3 regions of the Bradyrhizobium sp. USDA 3311 genome follow, and region 2 is predicted to be linked to each of the others. Evidence: riboswitches for the same ligand, from Rfam matches in the RefSeq annotation. Region 2 holds a riboswitch; each other region holds the start of a gene.
The links. Region 2 has a riboswitch for cobalamin ahead of ACVWW6_RS02310 (ribonucleotide-diphosphate reductase subunit beta). Riboswitches for the same ligand answer to the same signal wherever they lie in the genome.
Positions count from the first base shown of each region.

Region 1: it holds a riboswitch for cobalamin, as region 2 does, so the genes downstream of both, ACVWW6_RS35810 (TonB-dependent receptor) here and ACVWW6_RS02310 (ribonucleotide-diphosphate reductase subunit beta) in region 2, are expected to answer to the same signal.
Region 3: it holds a riboswitch for cobalamin, as region 2 does, so the genes downstream of both, metE (5-methyltetrahydropteroyltriglutamate--homocysteine S-methyltransferase) here and ACVWW6_RS02310 (ribonucleotide-diphosphate reductase subunit beta) in region 2, are expected to answer to the same signal.

Region 1 is NZ_JBSSFI010000001.1:7,463,511-7,468,429, reverse strand. It holds gene cobT (nicotinate-nucleotide--dimethylbenzimidazole phosphoribosyltransferase) at 1-854, shown strand, start outside; gene ACVWW6_RS35815 (histidine phosphatase family protein) at 861-1,433, opposite strand; cobalamin riboswitch at 1,506-1,707, shown strand; gene ACVWW6_RS35810 (TonB-dependent receptor) at 1,821-4,169, shown strand; partial or broken gene ACVWW6_RS35805 (PepSY domain-containing protein) at 4,182-4,919, shown strand, end outside.
Region 2 is NZ_JBSSFI010000001.1:487,691-492,609, forward strand. It holds gene ACVWW6_RS02305 (hypothetical protein) at 33-785, shown strand; gene ACVWW6_RS02310 (ribonucleotide-diphosphate reductase subunit beta) at 1,357-2,337, opposite strand; cobalamin riboswitch at 2,434-2,606, opposite strand; gene ACVWW6_RS02315 (class I SAM-dependent methyltransferase) at 2,938-3,876, opposite strand; gene ACVWW6_RS02320 (hypothetical protein) at 4,682-4,885, shown strand.
Region 3 is NZ_JBSSFI010000001.1:9,103,003-9,107,921, forward strand. It holds gene metE (5-methyltetrahydropteroyltriglutamate--homocysteine S-methyltransferase) at 335-2,680, opposite strand; cobalamin riboswitch at 2,782-2,984, opposite strand; gene ACVWW6_RS43330 (nodulate formation efficiency C protein) at 3,954-4,820, shown strand.

The DNA.
Region 1 (4,919 bases), 7.0 Mb from region 2:
ACCACGGCATCGTTGCGCAAGGCGTGTCGGCCTATCCGCAAGCCGTGACCATCGCGATGATGGCGAACTTCGCCTCGGGCGGCGCCGCGATCTCGGTGCTGGCGCGTGAGGTGGGTTCGCACCTGGAAGTCGTTGACGCCGGCACGCTGGCGCAGGAGGCGATGCCGGGAGTCGTCACCGACAAGCCGCGCAGCGGCACGCGCGATTTCAGCGTCGAGGCTGCGCTCACGCTCGCAGAGCTGGCCTTCGCCTTCGAGGCCGGCGAGCGTGCGGTTGCGCGCGCGGCAGCCAGCCAGCCCGATCTTCTGATCTTCGGCGAGATGGGCATCGGCAACACCACGACCTCGGCGGCGATCGCGGCGAGTCTGCTCGGCGTGAGCGCCGAGGAAATCGCGGGCAGCGGCACCGGCGTCGATGCCGCCGGCCGTGCGCACAAGGCGCGCGTGATCGATGCCGCGGTTGCGCGCCATGGCGTTGCGGCTGCGTCGCCCGAAAAAATCCTGTGCGCCGTCGGCGGCCTCGAGATCTCGGCCATTTGCGGTGCGATCATCGCGGCCGCGCAACGCCGCATTCCCGTATTGATCGACGGCTTCATCGTGTCGGTCGCGGCGCTGGCGGCCGTGCGCCTCAATCCGTCGTGCCAGCCGTTCCTCTTGCCGTCGCACCAGTCGGCGGAGCAGGGGCATCGTCTGGTGCTGCGCGCCCTGAACGTGCAGCCGCTGATCAGCCTCGATCTCAGGCTCGGCGAGGGATCGGGCGCCGCCATCGCGCTGCCGCTGGTGCGATCGGCCTGTGCGCTTCACAACGGCATGGCGACCTTCGCGCAGGCCAATGTGCCGGATCGCCCGGCCTGATCCGGCTCACACCACGCGCTGATTGACCGACACGACGCGCCAGCCGGTCGCGAGCCGGTCGATCCTGGTGAGCGACAGCGGATCGATCACGAAGCGCAGGGCAGCTTGCGGCGCAAGATCCAGCGCGATGCACAGTGCGGCGCGGATCGTGCCGGAATGCACGACGAGCGTTGCTGGCCCGGCGCCGATCCGTGACAGGCCCAGGCGGACGCGCGCGACCTGATCTTCGAAGCTTTCGCCGCCCGGTGGTCTCAGGTGCGCAGGGTCGCTCCAGAATTGCGCGTAGACTTCGCCGCCCATTGCGGCGAGTTCGTCATGCCGCCGGCCGGTCCAGTCGCCGAAATCCTGTTCGCTGAAGTTGCCCATCAGCTCCGGTTCGAGCCCCAATGCGCGCGCCGTCTCGACCGTGCGCCGCGACGGGCTGGCATAGCTCGCAGAGTCCCACGGCAGGCGCTGGCGCAACGCTTCCAGTTGCGCGCGATCGCCGAGATCGGCAGGCGCGTCCTGCGCGTGAATCGTCCCCGCGACGCCGTCGACGGGTGCATGGCGTATCAGCCAGAGGAAGGTCTCGCCTTCCATGCCTATCTCCAAGGAAGTTGGTCGCTGTGGCAATAACGCCGCAACTGCCACATTGACTCTGTCTCGATCGTAATCCTAGATGCTCGCGACGGTTTCCCCCGAGAGGGGATGAAAAGGGAATGCGGTGCGGGGATGTTTCCCCAATGCCGCGGCTGCCCCCGCAACTGTAAGCGGATAATCCTTCGTCAGAAGCCACTGGGTCCTCGGTCCCGGGAAGGCGACGAAGTGGTGACGACCCGCGAGCCAGGAGACCTGCCGTCAGCCGTGGTCACACGCGAAGATGTCGGTCGGGGAGTACAGACATTCGGCTTCATCGGACGGCTGAAAGGCCAAAGGTGAGACCTCGTTCGCTGTGACGTGCCACTGACGTCATACCGAGGTCCCGCTGTGTCTTCTATCCGTATTGTACGGTCGCGCCGTTTCCCGCTCGCCTCTGCTGCTCTCACGTCGTTTACAGTCGCCGATCTGCCCGCCGCGCAGGCGCAGCAGGTCCGCGAACCGCTGCCGCCTGTCGAGGTGTCGCCCGCCCAGTCCCGCAAGCCGGCCAAGCCGGCTGCCCGGGACGCGCAGAGTGCGCGCCGCGCGACGCCGCGCAGGCCAGCGGCCGCATCGGCGGCGCCCAAGCCCGCCGTGCCAGGCGAAGCGGCGCCAACGCCGCTCAACAGCAATGCGGTGGCCGAGAGCGCCTCGCGTCTCGGCCTCACCGTGCGCGAGACGCCCGCGACCGTCGAGGTGATCTCGGCCGAGACCATGCGCGAGCAGGGCTATCGCACCGTGTCCGAGGTGGCGCAGGGCGCAGTCGGCGTCACCTCCGGCGACGCGCCGGGGGAGCCGGCGGGCTTCTCGATGCGCGGCTTCACCAACAGCCAGATCAACACGCTCTACAACGGCATCAAGATCGGCCCGCAGAACATGACCTCGCGGATCATGGACACCGCCAATCTGGAGGCCGTCGAATTCCTGAAGGGCCCGGCCTCGCTGATCTCGGGCGAGGGCGCCGCCGGCGGCTCGATCAACCTCGTCACCAAGCAGCCGCACACCGGAGCGATCCGCAACGAGGCGGACTTCTCGTACGACTCCCTGAACTCGTTCCGCGCGCATTACGGCTCGGGCGGCAGCACCAACGTTCAGGGCCTCGACTACCGCTTCGACATCAGCCGCTCCTCGCTCAACGGCTTTGTCGACGACACCAACACCAAGACGCTCGACGTGTCCGGCCAGCTCAACTACCGCATCTCCGACAGCCTCAAGGTCTGGGGTGCGATCGAGTACCGCGAGGATCGCGGGAAGGCCTATTGGGGCGCGCCGCTGGTGCCGATCGCTTTCAGCGGCTCGCATGCGACGACGGGGATTGTTTCCGGCACCTACTTCAACAGGACCGACCTCGGGGCCGTCACGATCGACGACCGCACCTTCAACACCAACTACAACGTTCTCGACAACCGAAACGTAGCGCAAGAGGTCTGGTTGCGCGGCGGCTTCGAGCTGAAACTGGCGCCGGACCTGACGCTGAAGAGTCAGGCCTATGGTTACGGCGCGGAGCGGTCGTGGTTCAACAACGAGATCGAGGCGTTCGATTCCACGAAAAACCAAGTGTATCGCGAGCGCTTCTATGTCGCGCACAGCCAGCGCCTTGTCGGCAATATCACCGACCTGATCTGGGACACGAACATCGCAGGCTTCGACAACCGGCTGGTCACGACGCTGTCGTCGAGCTATCTCGACTTCGTCAGGCCAGGCGCGGCGAAATTCCCGAACGACTATGTTCCGCTGGTCGATTTCGATCGTGGCTATTACGGACTGCTCGCGACCAAGCAGCAGACCGCGCGCATCGACAACGAGGCGCTGTCGTTCGAGGACCGGCTGAAGCTGACGCGGACCTTCGCGCTGATCGGCGGGCTGCGCGTCGAGCATATCGGGCTCGACCGCAACTCGACCGACGAGAACGGTCTGGTGAACGCGGGCTTTCCGTTCACGAAGGACTGGGCGCCCGTCACCGGCCGCATCGGCTACACCTGGGAGGCCGTTCCGGGCCTCACCTTCTTCAGCCAGTACGCGACCGGCGCTGATATCTCCGCCAACAACATCTTCCTGCTGCTGCCGACCCAGCCGCTGGACCTCACGACCGCGCGGACCTACGAGACCGGCGTCAAGCACCTGTTCTGGGACAACCGGGCGGAGTGGTCGTTCTCGGCCTACGACATCCTGCGCAAGAACGTCTATGCGGCGGCCGGCGGGCAGGCGCTCAATATTGCGGGACGGCAGGAGTCGAAGGGCGTCGAGCTCGCCGCCTCGGTGCGGCCGATCGAGCCCCTTCGGCTGTGGGGCAACATCGCTTATGTCGATGCCCGCTATGCCGACTACAATTTCGTCGGCGGATCGTTCTCGGGCAACACGCCGCCGAACGTGCCGCGCATCGTTGCCAATGCTGGCGCCTCGTACCGCTTCTTCACGCCGTGGCCGGTCGAAGTCGGCATCACCGGCCGTCATGTCGGCGACCGCTACAATACCGATGCCAACACGGTGACGATGAAGGCGTATACCGTCGCCGACGTCTATGCCTTCGTCGACATCCCCAAGGCGGTCTTCAATGCGGTCGACCAGGCCCGCCTGACCTTCCGGGTGCGCAACATCGCGGACAAGCGCTACGCGATCTGGGGCGATCCGTTCTATCCCGACCAGATCCTGCTGGGCGCGCCGCGAACCTATGAACTCTCGGCCGCATTCAAATGGTAGGGCGCTGACCACATGATGGGCGCGATCGTCCTGCTGCATCGCTGGCTCGGGATCGCGTTCTGCCTGCTGTTCGCGATGTAGTTCGCGACGGGAATCGTGATGCACTTCGTTCCGTTTCCATCGCTGACGGAAGCGGAGCGGATTGCCGGTCTCGCGCCGGTGGATCGTACGGAGGTGAGGATCGGCGTTGCCGATGCCGTGGCTGCGAGCGGCATCGCCGATGCCACGCGCCTGCGCCTGATTCAGCGGAGCGACGGGCCGGTCTACGTCGTGTCGGGGTCCTCGCACCTTCGCGCGGTTCGCGCGACAGACGGGCAGGATGCATCGGTGCGGTCGCCCGAGGCCGCGCTCGCCATCGCGCAGGTGCATGCGCGCCAACGCGGGCTCGATGCCGCGCATGCGGCTGTCGTTGCGCAGGCGGACTACGACCAGTGGAGCGTGCCGAACGGCTTTGATCGTCACCGGCCCTTGTTTCGCGCAACGCTCGGCGACGCGGCCGGAACGGAGCTCTACGTCTCGTCGCGCACCGGCGAGGTTGTGCTGGATACGACGCGAAGCGAGCGCGGCTGGAACCTCGTCGGCAGCGTCCTGCACTGGATTTATCCGACGGTCCTGAGAAGCAACTGGGCGCTGTGGGACGGCGTGGTCTGGACGCTGTCGCTGTTGGCGCTGATTGCAGCCATGCTGGGTGCAGTGCTCGGAATCGTGCGTTCCAGGATGCGAGGATACCGGATCTCCTCGCCTTATCGC
Region 2 (4,919 bases):
GCTCAGCAACACACAGGCTAGTGCTCCGCCAGATGGAGCTGCTCCTCCAGTGCTGCAGGGGGGAGGCTTATTCGCCATATCTGGACGCTGGCCATCCCTATTCTCCATATCTGGATGCTGGGCAGCCCTATGCGCCATACCTGGATTTAGCGCTCCGCTATTTGCCAGACTTGGGTTGGCAGGATGATCTGTATACGCCCCCTGCGGCCGATGCCGAGCCAGAGCCGGAAAACCTCCCGCAACATCTCTCGCAGCAAACCATCGCTCAGGCCATCGAGGAACATCCTGGTTTCGATCAAGATCTGATATGGCAGAATGTGGAAGTCGACCCGTCGCATTCCGAGCAACCGCACGTGGAGGCATCGGAGGCAGAGCCATCGCATGCCGGACCATCGTGCGTCGCCCCATTGCGGCCTGAACCATCGCACGCCGGCCCCTCTCACGCCCCGCCATTGCAAGCGGGACCGCCTCAAGCTGGGCCTCCCGAAGCTGCACCGCCAGAGCTTTCCGAGTTCCGTATGCTGAACGGACATCTCGCCAAGGATTACTGGGTGTTCGCTGGTCAACCAGCCACAGGCGCTCAAATCGACATGCTGGAGCGCAGCGGAGTGAAGCCGAGCAAGCACGACCCAACGCAGGTTTTCACCATGCTCGGCGTGCCTCACACAGCCGAATGGAGAGAAGAGGGCTTCATTCGTCTCACACCGTCGCTAGACCCGACTCCTTGGCCCGAAGGTATGGAGGAAGACCGACCTGCAGACCCGGAAGATCCGCCCATTCACTAGCGGCTGTAGCCGAGCCACGGCAGGGTCATCTTCGAGGGCCGACAGAGCGACCTTGCCGACGAGCACCTGATGAAGGCGACCGGGCCGGCGGCTATTCCGCGGCCAAGCTCCTCTTTGAGGGACATTTCAGAATTGCAATGGTCACGGCAGCGTCCAATCAAAGGCCGACCGACCCGATTAAGCCAAAGTTCGATATGGATGAGATCATTGTTCATATGGACGCGCTAGAAACAAACGCGCTGGCGCTAAAGAGGACAAAGTCGGTATAGCGCGTCCAGCGACATCCCGCGGGGATTCTAGAAGATCGCGGGACGGTCATGTCCTCGACGACAAAGGTGAGAGTGCGTTCTGAAATAGGATAGGCGCGTTCTGACCGCGCAGGTCCAACATTCGAACTGCTTGCCCCGCCTGCCGCTTGTCCTGCCCTGTTGGCAGACGTGAGCACCCACAATGCAAGGACGCGAGCGATTGATAATATTGGCGTGACTGCAACGGCTCGCCCTCATGGGTCAACTATCACATCTTCGGTAGGCTGGATTAATGTCACTGGTCGAGCTTTGCTCCGCAAGCATCAGCGGACTTCTGCGAAAGTACGAGCATTATCAGGATCGCGCTCCAACAAAACGCTGTTGCGGTCGTCCTGCATACGGCCGAAAGCCGCCCACCCCCTCTTCGCCATCCCAGCTGCCGCGGCTCGCCCCTTGGAGTACTCCGTAGCGCGCTGTTCGAAGAAATTGGCGTGCTCGACCCCATTCAGGATCTCGACCAGCCATGGCAACGGATGCGGCCGGAGCTGGGTAAACCCGCTCTCTCTGGCCTCGAAGAAGCCGAAGACCGGGGTAATTCCGAGCTGGGTCAGTCGCCAATCCGCGACATAGCGGACATAAGCGTGGATCTGCTCAGCCCGCATGCCCTCGATTTTGCCGAGGCCGAAGGCGAGATCAACGAAGTTTTCCTCCAGCTTCACCATGGTCTTGGCGACGTCGATGATGTCGTTACGGACGGAGCGCGTCACCACGCCGGTTTCGCGGTGCCATTCGTGAAATAGCTTGATGATCCCTTCGCAGTGGAGACTCTCGTCGCGCACAGACCAGCTTACGATCTGTCCCATGCCATTCATCTTGTTGTGGCGCGGAAAATTGAGCAGCATGGCAAAGCTCGCGAACAACGCCATGCCTTCTGTGAAGGCGCCGAACATCGCAAGGGTGCGAGCGACGTCAGCCACGGTATGGACGCCGAACTCGTGCATGTAGTCCGCTTTGGCGCGCATCTGCGCATAGTCGCGGAATGCCTCGAACTCGGTCTTGGGCATGCCGAGTGTCTTGAGCAGCAGCGCATAAGCGTCAATGTGGACGGTCTCCATGTTGGTGAACGTCGCCATCATCATCTGCACGGTGAGCGGTTGGAAGATCGGGATGTAGCGCTTGAGATAGTTGTCGCCGACCTCGATGTCCGACTGATTGAAGAAACGGAATATCTGGGCGAGCAGCGCGCGCTCGTTGGCGGTGACGCGGTCCGACGCCCAGTCCTTGAGATCGGCGCCGAGCGGCACCTCCTCGCCCATCCGATGGGTCTGCTGCTGCCGCTTCCAGAAGTCGTAAGCGATCGACGTCATAGGTGCCGGTCGAGTCGAGGAGGCCGACCCGTCCCTTTCCGATCAGCGAGCGTGGATCGACTGACGAGAGATCGATCACTGACATGAACCGATCGCCGCTCACAGTTGCGGGGGCAGCCCCGGAGCAGCCGTTCGGCGCACCGGGTTCCCTCTTAGCTTCGGTCCCACAAAATAAAGGACAGAAGACCGAGACAGATCCACATCTAGGCGGCACCCGACGAGATTCGTCAAGCCTTCCGTTGCGGGAGATCAAGCTCCCGAGGGCAAAAGGACACCGTCAAGCTAACGAATGGAGCGGCCGAGAACTAGAACACCAGCACGTTTATCGCTCGCGCTATAGCCTCCCGCTCGAAAGTGATCGGTCCCGCGTGGGCTATATTCCTGGTTTTTACTTCGGCTTGCGCATGGTCGAGCCAGAGGTCCATCCCTCCGAAATATCATCGGCTGCGGCGCTCTGTTGGCCAGAATGGCTTCGTTCTCGACCTCCTGATCCAGCCCAGAACGGGGCTGGCGCGCAGCGTAGCGGCTTCTGACCTGTCATGGCTCTAGCGCGACCTGCAAGCCCTCGGTGCCTTCAACATGAACGTAACGGGGGCCGATCGGCCGCCCCCTGCCGCTGGCGACCGTGACAATGTTTTCCAGAGGAGTGGCGCGCGCATCGGCCTCAGGGCGAGACAAGATCAGATCGGCGTGAAACAGCCCTTCTGATTCAAGGCCGGTCGCATCAACGCCAAGAGCCGCCAAGCTGGCCAAACAACCTTCAAACTCTTCAGCATCGCGAAAGCGGCGCTGGATAAATGTCGCGCCGTAAAGACGTTCCGTCACAAGGCCACGGTTCGCGAAGGTCGAGGCCAAAGACTCAAATGGAAACATTCGTAGCACGAAGGAGATGATCCATGGACATCTCTCGGTCGCATCGAGAATTTTTCTGAACGTCTTCTCGGTAATATAGCCGATGCAACCCGTCGACATGATAACATCCGCAGAGCGGAGAATTTGCGCGCTGTCTGTCGATAGCGCGTCTTTTTCAAGGTCAGCGACAATGCCCTGGTCCAGGAGGCCAACGTTTGTTGCATAGCTAATCGCCGGCGCCGACACGTCCAAGCCGATAAACCGCGCCAACCCGACATCGGGCCAAGCCGCATAAAAATTGCGATCGAGGCGCACCAGTGTCTCAGAACTGATCGCCCTCATTTCGCGCCGAGCGTAGCGGTGACGCAGGCCCCCGAAGGTCAGTGGAAAGCGATGCACTGCTGCGTTGATGCCGTATGAACATCCAATATCAAGAACGACAGGCTTAAGACCGGTTGCGGAAGCTTTCGCTGCCAGAATTTGTCGCACGACCGGCTCAGCCACGTCCGGGATCATATAATCCAAGTCGCCCAGGACAGAGAAGTATGCCCTTGGATCATCCAAAGCATAAATGTCATCAAAGATCGCTTTAGACCGATTGATACACGAAAACTCTGTTCGCACCCAAATGTCTCCCATCTCATTTTGCAACCCGGTCGCCGGCTGCTACTTCCAAGTACTTGATGACCTATCCCAGAAGTTTGGCGAGGTGCAACCCCATCGCGTCTTTTTTTGGCTCGCATCGTGAGACAGAGGGCGGGCCTCCTTATTGCAGCGTACGAGAAGACAAATTGGCGCCAAAAGCGATCCTCAGAGTCGCGGCACTTTTGTGGGAGCTCGAAGACCTATTGAACTTCGAACGGCAGCGACTGCGATAATTACGGGCTAAGCGCGCAGGCTTTCGTAGCCCCATCAACGTGATACGCTTGCGCACGCGCCGGAAAAATCGTTCTGCAGGGTTAGAAAGAATCAAGATCAGCCGCGCCGCGTCTTCGCAATCTAGGTGCTTGACATTCAGAACCGCGAACAAGAACGGCAAGCGCGAGGTCGATTTCGTCACATCTGCTGCATCTTGCCATGGACAGTTGGCTTGGGAGATCTGTCCTTCGATTGCCTGCTGGACCGCATCGCGGCGGTTGAACGTGGCGACTTTTATGATGCAACAGAATTTCGCCGAGCCGGAATTTAATATTCGCTCACCAAGGGCTTGCCCCCGGACGGTCTTTTCGCTGACAGATGCCCAGCCGATCCACCTTTCGTGTCGTCCAGCACAGTCCTTTGCACATCGACATTCCACGAGGCAAATCAACTCAACATCAGTGATCGCAGAATTTATCAGAGACGCGATCTTCGTCAGCTTCTCGCAAGCTGCCCCTGCTATCAGAGAGCAGGTCATCTCGCGGCGACGCCGCTATGTGAGTGTTACGACATGGACGCAGGCGCCGCCGATATCGCAGCGACAAGGCCAGAGGCTGGCGCAGACCCCGACACCGCGGCGAACGGCGGCAACCGCTCGCCTGCGGCATTGTTGCAGCAAGCTTTCGAGAAGGCGCTCGTTTCCATCGCCACGCAAGTCATAAGCGACTCCCAGTCGGATATGGATGATGCCATGAGCGAGCTGGATGAGGGGTGAGGCGGGATGGGGATACATCGGGCCCGCTGTTTAA
Region 3 (4,919 bases), 8.6 Mb from region 2:
GACGTGCTCATGAGCTACAAACCTTCGTGTAGACTTCTAAAACTCAGGCTATACGGTCGCATACCACAGCATAATTGAGCTTACGCTGAGCTTGTGCTTTAACTGGGCTCAGATTTTCGGCGAATGTCCTCGCCGTGATCGAACCGTCGGCTGTCCTCCCTCCGCCGATGGAAGTCGGCGCGATGCGCCAGCGGTCGTTCCTCCCAGACTTTCCTTCCGCCCGGCCCGCCAAGGCCGGGCTTTTTTTTGCGTTCCCAAGGCTCCCTCGAGATTATCGAGAGCGCAAATGACCACAAGCGGATCAGCTTTGTCGAGAAAAGGCCCAGGCCCGCGATCAACGGCCTAGCGGATCGGATGCAGCGCGCAATTCGCGGGCGGCAGCGACCATGTTCGCTAGCGCCGGCCGAACCTCCTCCCATTTGCGCGTCTTCAGGCCGCAGTCCGGATTGACCCAGAGCTGCGAATCCCGCAGCCGTGCCCGAGCCAATGCCATCAGCTCCTTCATTTCGCCCGTCTCGGGAACACGTTGAGAGTGGATGTCGTACACGCCTGGCCCGATCTGATTTGGATATTCGTAGTTCCTGAACGCGTCGAGTAGTTCCATTTTCGAGCGCGACGTCTCGATCGAGATGACATCCGCGTCCATTGCAGCGATCGCACTCATGATGTCGTTGAACTCCGAGTAGCACATATGCGTATGAATTTGCGTTTGATCGGCGACGCCAGATGAGCAGATGCGGAAGCAATCCACGGCCCAGTCGAGATAAGCCGTCCACTCCGATCGACGCAACGGCAATCCTTCGCGGAGTGCAGCTTCGTCGATCTGGATCATGGTCGCACCAGCGTTCTCGAGATCGCGGACTTCGTCTCGGATCGCGAGCGCAATCTGGCGGCAGATCTCGCTTCTGGGAATATCATCGCGAACAAAGGACCAGTTCAAGATCGTCACCGGTCCGGTCAACATCGCCTTCATCGGCTTCCTGGTTAGTGATTGCGCGTAGCGCCACCACTCCACGGTGATCGGCTTCGACCGCAAGACATCGCCAAACAGGATCGGTGGCCTGACGCAGCGCGAGCCGTAGGATTGCACCCATCCGTTCGTGGTAAATGCGAAGCCGGCGAGGTGCTCGCCGAAGTACTGCACCATGTCATTGCGCTCAAATTCGCCATGCACGAGGACGTCAAGACCGATATCCTCCTGCCAACGTACGGCGCGCGCAGTCTCCTCCTTGAGGAACCGGTCGTATTGCTCGTCGCTCATCGCGCCTCGTGCATGCGCTGCACGGGCATTCCGGACCTCTGTGCTCTGCGGAAACGATCCGATCGTCGTGGTAGGGAAAGCCGGTAGTCCGAAACGATTGCTTTGGATCTCGGCACGACGGGCAAATGGGCTGGCGCGCCGGCGCATGGTCTGGTCGATCGCTCTCATCCGGACAGCGACATTGGCATCACGGATTTTCGGGGAAGTCCGGCGGACAGTCGCGGCACATTCCGACTCGGCAAGAGCTAGCGCAGCATTCTGGTCGCCTGCGAGTGCCCGCGCCAGGGTTGCAAGCTCACGCATCTTCTGAACCGAGAAAGCAAGCCAACGCTTGACGTCGGAAGCGAGTCCGGTCTCGAGTTCAACATCGACCGGCACATGAAGCAGCGAACAGGATGGGGCGATCTGTACACGATCCTTGCCAAGCTTCGCAATCGCGGGTTCCAGCCGCTGCCGGAGCGACGACAAATTCGACCGCCATACATTCCGGCCGTCGATGACACCGAGAGACATGACAAGATCACTTCGGCCGCCAGCGATGATCTGATCCAATAACTCTGGCGCTCGAACCAGATCGAGGTGCAGTCCGGCAACTGGAAGGCTCAAGGCGGTGTCCAGATTGTCGCCTAGGTCGCCGAAATAGCTGGCAACCATGATCTTGATGGCCGGCCCCTCCTTCGCGAGCCGGTTATAAGCATGTAGCAAGGATTTTCGCGCCACCTCGCCCAGATCAAGAACCAGGCAGGGCTCGTCGAACTGAACCCACTTTGCCCCGCGTTTGGCCAATTCCTGCAGGACCTCGATATAGACCGGTATCAGATCGTCCAGTAGCGAGAGTGGCTGGAACGCAGGATCGGCACTCTTGCCGAGCTTTAGGAATGTGACCGGCCCGATCAGGACAGGGCGGGTCTGGAAGCCAAGGGCCTTAGCTTCCTCATACTCCTCGATCGGCTTGCGAGAGCACAGTCTGAAAGTCTGTCCCCCGTGAAACTCGGGGACCATGTAGTGGTAGTTGGTGTCGAACCACTTGGTCATCTCCTGCGCGGGTGCGCCAAATCCGCGCGGTCCGTGACCGCAACTCGCATCCTGGTCGTCGCATTGTGAACCGCGGGCCATGGCGAAGTACGTCTTGAGCGAAACGGACTCGGCTTTCGAGGCGTAGATGCCCGGGATGGCGCCAACCATGACACTTGTGTCGAGCACCTGGTCATACAGCGAGAAATCGTTCGATGGAATCACCGTGACGCCGATAGAATTCTGACGAGCCCAGTTCGCGGCACGCAGGCCAGCTGCGTCCTCGAGCAACTGCTGTTCGCTGCTTTTTCCGGCCCAATAGCTTTCGAGAGCGCGTTTGAGCTCGCGCCTTGGACCCATGCGTGGCGTTCCGAGCGTGGCAACCGGAAGGGAGAGAAGAGACATAGCGTTAACCCCATGTTGGGGGCAAAGGCCATGGCGGACGCAGGCAGGGGAAGTCGCGCGTGCGACGGCTGCTTAGCGCACCACCGGGACACCCCGCCCGCGGACGAATAGATGTCGGGGCAGGTCTCCTGGCTCGCGGGTCATCGCTGCTGTCCGGCCTTCCCGAAGCCGCGCAGGCTTCAGTGACATCGTTGGACAGCGGCTCGCCGCTCACAGTTGCGGGGGCAGCGCCGGCATTTTCACCGGCTTCCCTCTTAGCTCCGGATCAAATGCAAACCGGAGAACCTCGACGAGTTGGATTATCGGCAAGAGAACTCTTCCGTCAACCTCTCAGATTATATCTCAAGCTAACGCTGCGACATCTGCTACGGGAATGACGTGCATCTCTTTCGTTGACCACGATGTAGAAGCGCTCTCCAATCAGCGATGTCGGAATGACCATCGGAGCTGCGTGCGCGTGGGGCCGCACGCCAGATCGGTGGAAGGGGCAAATGCGGCTTGCGCGGTCGGGACTGCTGCCTCGAGCAGAACGCATTTGATGCGAGTCCCGGCTTCCCAGCGGTTCATCGAGCACGTCCGCCATCCAACCGCCTTCTCGACCAACAGGATCCGTATTGAATAGGCCTAAGACACCTGGCGAAAGTCAGCAACATACCGGCGAGCATGTTGATTTGCGGTGCGAGCCAGACTCCAAATGCTCGGCGTAAAGATCGGCTTGGCGTCGTTGGCCATCGAGTGCAAACCGCAGCTGACTGAGGCTGCTCTCGACTTCCGGAGCCGCCGCATATCGCGAAAGGAGCGCCAAACGCGCCGCGGCCCCGTGGCCACAAGCGCCCAAAGGCATGGCAGAGATCGAAAGCCCACATTCCTGCAACCGAACCAAACGGTTCAATGGCGGCAAACGTGCTCCGAATTCTCATCAGGAACTTGGCACCGAAGCGTTCCCCTGCGCCGTCGAATACCCGGTGCGGGACGAGGATGGGTAAGCCGCGATGGATAGGCTGAATGGAACGATCGAAACGTGTGCAAGTCGGAAAGTCGACAAAGAAGACACAAAACCGGTAAGAATTTCCGTCTGTTACCTGGCACGAAGAATGCAAGTCATCGGCATGCCCAGGCCCTCCTGCTGGGCATGTCCAGCACAGCAAATCCGGGCTGTCGCTGGCGACTGAAGTTAGCGGCGCGTGACATAGAGGGGAGCGCCTGCTCGCGCGGGACACCATCGGTCGCCCCGTCGCGTCGACGCTAACTTATTGCGCTCGCGCATAACAGGTTGAAGGTTGCCCGCTTTGAAAGACGTGTTGATGAAAAACCAGATAGGCCGACGGTTGTGAAGAAAATGTCTGGAAGACGCGCGCTATGGTTTTGTCTTGGTCCATCGCTGATCTGCCTGGTCGGACTGGCTGCGACGAGCAACAGTGTTCGTGCCAACGAAAGCGCCCTCGTCGAAAGAGTCAAGTCCACGTGGCGAGCGCAAAACGGTGAGACGATAGAACACATTCTCTCCAACGTCTCGAAGGTCGCACAGTTCGTCCCTCGAACGTGGGGCGTTGCTGAAGGATTTGACCGAGATGAATATGTTTTCGTTTCCTGGACCAGGCACCGGGACAATAAATCAGACGAACAGTACGTTATCACCTGGAAGATCGCATTCGACGGAACGATTCAACTTGCGTCGACCTATGCAAAGCCGATGGAATTGGGCTGGCGCGCCCTGGCGCTCTCGTTGATCGCCAGTGAAGTCGCGGATGGCGAAAGGGACGCAAATCATCGCTTTCTGCATGACCTGGCCAACTTCAACTTTGTCACGACCACGCGAGGTCCGCTCGGCAATCTTCTGCGGCAAGGCCGCTGCACTATCGTCGAACCTGTTGGAGTGGACTACTTGCCGAAGCCGAATGATAAGCCGACCGAGAAAGGGGGTCTGTGGCGCGTTCTGCTTTTGGTGAACTGTAATATCCCCGGGCCCCGCTTTTTTACTCACAACGGGGTCATCATTTTCGAGAAGAGCGAAGGATACGATTGGGAGCCGCAATCCTTCTTTGCCAAGCGTATCGCGGCGTTCCCTCCCGGCTCCTGGTTCGATCGCATAGAGCCAAAGGAATGGGAAGAGTTAGACGGGCGCGACGGGCCTCGGTAAATAGTCGCGCAGAGCAGGATCGCGCCGCAGCTCTTTGGGCGCCGAGCGCCTCAGTGCAACTGCAAAACATATGCGCTCCAAAGTCGCGGTGTTTACGCC